2 regions of the Bradyrhizobium sp. I71 genome follow, and region 2 is predicted to be linked to the other one. Evidence: riboswitches for the same ligand, from Rfam matches in the RefSeq annotation. Region 2 holds a riboswitch; the other holds the start of a gene.
The links. A riboswitch is a leader RNA that binds a small molecule or an ion and turns the genes downstream of it on or off. The one in region 2 is predicted to bind S-adenosylmethionine.
Positions count from the first base shown of each region.

Region 1: another riboswitch for S-adenosylmethionine. It lies ahead of FJV43_RS21515 (homoserine O-acetyltransferase); the one in region 2 lies ahead of FJV43_RS14595 (O-succinylhomoserine sulfhydrylase).

Region 1 covers NZ_CP059398.1:4,450,689-4,454,090, reverse strand. The annotation lists gene metW (methionine biosynthesis protein MetW) at 1-525, opposite strand, end outside; gene FJV43_RS21515 (homoserine O-acetyltransferase) at 528-1,730, opposite strand; SAM riboswitch at 1,816-1,895, opposite strand; gene FJV43_RS21510 (chorismate mutase) at 2,053-2,901, shown strand; gene hisC (histidinol-phosphate transaminase) at 2,932-3,402, shown strand, end outside.
Region 2 covers NZ_CP059398.1:2,971,930-2,975,331, forward strand. The annotation lists gene FJV43_RS14585 (cytochrome c peroxidase) at 1-510, shown strand, start outside; gene FJV43_RS14590 (2'-deoxycytidine 5'-triphosphate deaminase) at 542-1,648, opposite strand; SAM riboswitch at 1,758-1,837, shown strand; gene FJV43_RS14595 (O-succinylhomoserine sulfhydrylase) at 1,913-3,100, shown strand; gene FJV43_RS14600 (SGNH/GDSL hydrolase family protein) at 3,165-3,402, opposite strand, start outside.

The sequences.
Region 1 (3,402 bases), 1.5 Mb from region 2:
GTCGCAGAGCTCGACGAAATCCTTGATGGTGCAGAAATGGATGTTGGCGGTGTCGTACCAGGTCGCCGGCAGGTTCTCCGTGCGCGGCATGTGGCCACCGATCAGGAGCTGCAGCCGCATCTTCCAGAAGCCGAAATTCGGGAACGAGACGATGGCCCGGCGGCCGATGCGCAGCAGGTTCTCCAGCACCACACGCGGCTGCCGCGTCGCCTGCAGCGTCTGCGACAGGATCACGTAGTCGAAGGCGTCGTCGGGATAGTTGACGAGGTCGGTGTCGGCGTCGCCCTGCACCACCGCGAGCCCCTTGGCAACGCAGCGGTTGACGCCCTCGCGCGACAGCTCGATGCCGCGCCCGTCGATGCCGCGGGTCTCAAGCAGCTGAAGCAGGTCGCCCTCGCCGCAGCCGACGTCGAGCACCTTCGAGCCCGGCTTGACCATCTCGGCGACCAGCAGATGATCGGCGCGAAACTGACCGGACTGCGCGGACGAAAGCCCCCCCAGCGGCAGCACTTCCTGGACAGACATTGCTAGCGGTCCTTGCCGGTGAGCCCGCGGGCCTTGCCTGCCGATTGCAGGAAGGCGCGGGAGATGTCGAAGAATTCGGGCACGTCGAGCAGGAAGGCGTCGTGGCCGCGATCGGTTTCAATCTCCGCGAACGACACCCGCGCGCTCGACGCGTTCAGCGCGTGCACCAGCGCGCGCGATTCCGAGGTCGGGAACAGCCAGTCGCTGGTGAAGGAGACCACGCAGAAGCGGGTCTGGATTCCCGCAAACGCCTTCGCCAGCACGCCGCCATGGTCGGCCGCGATGTCGAAATAGTCCATCGCGCGCGTCAGATAGAGATAGGAGTTGGCGTCGAAGCGCTCGACGAAGGACGAGCCCTGGTAACGCAGATAGCTTTCGACCTGGAAATCCGCGTCGAACGAGAAGGTCGGCAGCTCGCGGTCCTGCATGCGCCGGCCGAACTTGCGATGCAGCGCCGCGTCCGAGAGATAGGTGATGTGCGCCGCCATCCGCGCCACCGCGAGCCCGCGATGCGGATGGATGCCGTGATCGGCATAGCCGCCGCCATGCCAATCGGGGTCGGCCATCACGGCCTGGCGCCCGAGTTCGTGGAAGGCGATGTTCTGCGCCGAGTGCCGCGTCGCGCAGGCAATCGCCAGCGCGGAGAACACGCGGGCAGGATAGGCCGAGGTCCATTGCAGCACCTGCATGCCGCCCATCGAGCCGCCGACGACGGCAAACAGCGTGTCGATGCCGAGCCGGTCGATCAGCATCGCCTGCGCGCGCACCATGTCGGGGATGGTGATGACGGGGAAATCCAGGCCCCAGACCTTGCCGGTGGCGGGATTGATCGACGCCGGCCCGGTCGAGCCCATGCAGCCGCCGATCACGTTGGAGCAGATGATGAAGTAGTGCTTGGGATCGATGGGCCGGCCGGGGCCGACCAGCGTCTCCCACCAGCCAGGCTTGCCGGTGACGGGATGCACATTGGCGACGTGCTGGTCGCCGGTCAGCGCATGGCAGATCAGAACGGCGTTGGAGCGATCGGCGTTGAGTTCGCCATAGGTCTGGTAGGCGATCTGGAACGGGGTGAGATCGACGCCGCAATCGAGCCGCAGCGGCTGCTCGGCGCCGAAATGCGCGACCTGCGAGCTCGGGTGATCCACCTCGTGCGACCGTTCGTCGGCGCTGATCGCAGGACTGGGTACGGACTTGACGCCAACCATCATCGACCTCGTTTGCGACTGCCGTCAGACCGCCGCTGAAATCAGGCCATGAAAAACCCGGCCTGAACGATAGGTTCGGCCGGGATCGGAAGCGTCCCCGGCCTGTTTAGCGAGTTTTTTAACGTGGCTGCAAGCCGGCCGGCTCAAATGACCACGGAACAAGCAAAAGCTACCGTCTTGGGCGGTTTTCGTCAAGTCGCGGTCCGGATCGATCGAATTCGTCTCCATCTGATCGACCAAAAAGGCCGTCATTTCTCTTTGCTTTCGCCGCCCCGACTGCCTAATCAGGACACTCCCCATTCCGAACGATCGACAGCCAGACATGTCCCAACGTCCGCCCGCGCCGCCATCGCTGCAGGAACTGCGCAAGGAGATCGACGCGATCGACGAGGCCATGCATCGCCTGTTGATGCAGCGCGGCGACATCATCGACCGCCTGATCCAGGTGAAGCAGACCCAGGAGGTCGGCTCGGCATTCCGCCCGGCGCGCGAGGCCGCCATGATGCGCGACCTCGTGCGGCGCCATTGCGGCATCCTGCCGCTCGACACGGTCGAGAGCATCTGGCGCGTCATCATCTCGACCTTCACCTATGTGCAGGCGCCGTTCTCCGTGCATGCCGACATCTCGGTGAGCGAGCCTGCAATGCGCGATTCCGCGCGCTTCCATTTCGGCTTTACGGTGCCTTACGTCGCGCATTTCAGCGCGCAGGCCGCGGTCGAAGCGGCGGCGAAATCCAAGGGCGATCTGGCGCTGGTCTCGGCGACCTCCAGCCGCACGCCGTGGTGGCTCTTGCTGGAGGAAGCTGGCGCGCCGAAGATCATCGCGCGAATGCCCTTCGTCGAACGTGCCGATCATCCGGCGGCGATGCCGGTGTTCGCGGTCTCGCGCGTTCCCGACAGCGCCCTGGTGACGGAGGTCGAGACCTTCAGCGTGCGCGTCTCCGGTTGGAACGCCGAGGTCGCGCGCGCCCTGTCGCCGCTCGCCGAGATCGTGGCGGTGCCCGATACCGCCTTCGATGGGGCGGCGCTGCTGGTCTCGGTCACCAGCGCGACCAGCATCGACAAGATCAGGGCTGCCCTGATCGAGGCGGGGGCCTCGGTACGCTCCACGGCTCTCGTCGGCAGCCACGCAACGCGCTATACGGTGCCCCCGACCGGGGCGACATCGTAAATCGCGCGCCTCGCCATTTCGGAGTTGAAGATGTCCCGCCCCGTGCCGAATCCCGGCATTCTCGATATTGCGCCCTACACCCCCGGCAAGAGCCCGGTGCCGGAGCCGGGCCGCAAGGTGTTCAAGCTCTCGGCCAACGAGACGCCGTTCGGCCCCTCGCCCAAGGCGATCGAGGCGTTCAAGCGCGTGGCGGATCATCTGGAGGACTATCCGGAAGGCACCTCGCGCGTGCTGCGCGAGGCGATCGGCCGTTCTTTCGGGCTCGATCCCAACCGCATCATCTGCGGCGCCGGTTCGGACGAGATCCTCAACCTGCTCGCCCACACCTATCTCAGCCACGGCGACGAGGCGATCTCCACCACGCACGGCTTCCTGGTCTACCCGATCGCGACCATGGCGGTCGGCGCCAAGAACGTCGTCGCGCAGGAGACCAACCTCACCGCTGACGTCGACGCCATCCTGAAGGCCGTGACGCCACGGACAAAACTGGTCTGGCTCGCC
Region 2 (3,402 bases):
GATTTTCACAACATCGGCATCGGCATCCTTCGGCATCGCGTCGGTGCGCTGGCGGAGCAGGCCGAGCGCGAGCTGGCGCAGGGACGTGCGCTGGATGTCGACAACGCGGCGATCGCGAACGAAATGTCGGTTCTGGGACGTTTCCTGATCACCAAGCGGCCGGGCGACATTGCGTCCTTCAAGACGCCCGGCCTGCGAAATATCCTGGTGACCGCGCCCTACTTTCACGACGGATCGATGGAAACGCTGTGGGACGTCATGGATCACTACAACAAGGGCGACGGCGTCGCTGACGCGTGGCTCGATGAGGACATCCAGCCGCTGGCGCTGACGGAGACCGAGATCGACGACGTGGTGGCGTTGATGGCGGCACTGACCAGTCCGCAGTACAAGGACGCCGGCGACAAGGAGTATGCGCGACAGCTCGCACTAACCAGGGTGAACCGTCCGCAGCGCGATACGGCACGCGCCTTTGGTCCGAAGCCGCCACGGCCGAAGCCGCCGCTTTGAGCCATGGTGCACGCGCAGCGCTTGCTGACACTTACACCCGAAAATGCTTGCTCAGCTTCAGGCCCTGCGCCTGGTAGTTGGAACCGATGCGCTGGCCGTACATCGCGTCGGGGCGGGCGAGCATCTTTTCATAGACGAGGCGGCCGACGATCTGGCCGTGCTCGAGGATGAACGGCACTTCGCGCGAGCGCACCTCAAGCACGGCCCGCGAGCCCTGCCCGCCGGCGCCGGCATAGCCGAAGCCGGGATCGAAGAATCCGGCATAGTGCACGCGGAACTCGCCCACCAAAGGATCGAACGGCACCATCTCCGCGGCGTAGTCGGGCGGCACCTGCACCGCTTCCTTGGAGGCGAGGATGTAGAACTCGCCGGGATCGAGGATGAGGCTGCCGTCGGGGCGGGCCGAGATCGGCTCCCAGAAGTCTTCGACCGCGTAGCCGGAGCGGCGATCGACGTCGACGACACCGGTGTGGCGCTTGGCGCGATAGCCGACGAAGCCGCTCGCCTTCTCGCCGGAGAGGTCGACGGAGACGGCGACACCGCCGGAGAGGTCGGCATCGTCGATGTCGACGAGGCGCTCGGCGGCATGCAGCGCCTCGAGCTCGTCGGCATTGAGGATGGCATCACCGGTGCGGAAACGCACCTGCGACAGGCGCGAGCCCTCGCGCACCAGCACCGGAAAGGTCTTCGGGCTGATCTCGGCGTAAAGCGGGCCATGATAGCCGGCGCCGATCATGTCGAAGCGGCGGGTGCCGTCGGCGATCACGCGGGTGAAGACGTCGAGCCGGCCGGTCGAGCTCTTGGGGTTGGCTGCCGCGACGATTTCCGGCGGCAGCGCCAGACTTTCCAGCAGCGGCACGATGTACACGCAGTTGGTCTCCAGCACCGCGCCGTCGGCGAGGCTGAACTCGTGCAGCTTCAATTCATCGATGCGTTCGGCGACCGTGGCGCCGGGACCGGGCAGGAAGCTGGCGCGGACGCGATAGGCGATATCGCCGAGGCGCAGATCGAGGCTCGCCGGCTGGATCTGGCTCTCGACGAAGTCGTATTCGGGCAGGATGAGCCCCGCTTCCGCCATCGCCGCGATCATGCGGTCGGGCAGGATACCATTGGCGTCGGCGGCGACCGTGAACGTCAACCGGGGGTCCTCATCAGGGCTCTCTTGCATCCCGACATACGGGAAAAACAGCCTGTTACGGCTAGCCGATGGACGCCTTGACGGAAAGGGCATTGCGGAATATGAGCATCACTTATCCCGTGGTGATTTGAGCCGGCCGGCTTGCAGCCACGTTAAATAAGTCGCTAAACAGGCCGGGGACCTCTGTGATCCCGGCCCGTGGAGATATCCAGGCCGGTTTTTTTGTGACCGTTTGCGCATCGAATGGTCATGTCGGAGGGTCCTATGTCGAAGTCGCCTGCCAACTACCGTCCCGAAACCCGCCTGGTCCATTCCGGGACCCTGCGCTCGCAATTTGGCGAGACGTCGGAGGCGCTGTTCCTCACCCAAGGCTACGTCTACAACAGCGCCGAGGAGTGCGAGGCGCGGTTCAAGGGCGAGGACCCCGGCTTCATCTATTCGCGCTACTCCAACCCCACCATCGCGATGTTCGAGCGCCGCATGATCGAGCTCGAAGGCGCCGAAGCCGCCCGCTCGGCGGCGACCGGCATGGCCGCGGTGACGACCGCGATCCTCGCACCGCTCAAGGCCGGCGATCACGTCGTGGCTTCGCGCGCCCTGTTCGGCTCCTGCCTCTACGTCATCCAGGACTTGTTGCCGCGCTACGGCATCGAGACCACGCTGGTCGACGGGCTCGATCTCGACCAATGGCAGCGCGCGCTGAAGCCCAACACGAAAACGTTCTTCCTGGAGAGCCCGACCAACCCGACCCTCGACGTGCTCGACATCCCCGGGATCGCCGAGATCGCGCACAAGGGCGGCGCGCGGCTCGTGGTCGACAACGTGTTCGCCACGCCGATCTGGCAGAGCCCGCTCGCGCTAGGGGCCGACGTCGTCGTCTATTCCGCCACCAAGCATATCGACGGCCAGGGCCGGTGCCTGGGCGGCATCATCCTGTCGTCGGAAGCCTTCATCGCCGAGCACATCCACAATTTCATGCGCCAGACCGGTCCCTCGATCTCGCCGTTCAATGCCTGGGTCCTGCTCAAGGGCCTGGAGACGCTGGGCGTGCGCGTGCGCGCGCAGACCGAGACCGCAGCGCGCATCGCCGAGGTGCTGGCGAGCCATCCGAAGATCTCGCGGCTGGCCTATCCCGGCCGCGCCGATCATCCGCAGGCAGCTTTGGTGAAGAAGCAGATGCGCGGAGGCTCGACCCTGGTCGGCTTCGAGGTCAAGGGCGGCAAGCAGGCCGCGTTCCGCATGCTCAACGAATTGAAGCTTGCGAAGATCTCGAACAATCTCGGCGACGCCAAGAGCCTCGTCACGCATCCGGCGACGACGACGCATCAGCGCCTGAAGCCGGAGGACCGTGCCGCGCTCGGGATCAGCGAGGGATTCATTCGCTTCTCCGCGGGGCTCGAACATGCCGACGATCTGATCGAGGATCTGACGGCGGCGCTGGAGAAGGCGTGAATGGCGAATAGTGATTGGCGAATAGGTCGATCTATTCGCTACTCGCCATTCCCTATTCGCCCTCTCACATCGGCCGGTACGTCCGCACGTCCGCGGGCACGTTCACCCCGAGCTTGATCTGGCCGACGGAACGGATGATGTCATCACCCAACAGCTGAGCGAAGCAGGCATAGCCCCAATCGTTCATGTGCAGGCCATCGGCGATCACGAAGCCCTCGACCGGAATGGCCTGCTTCTCATGCCAGTCGCGCATCACCTCGAAGCGCGGGAAGATTCCGACGTGACGGAGCTCGGCGACCTTG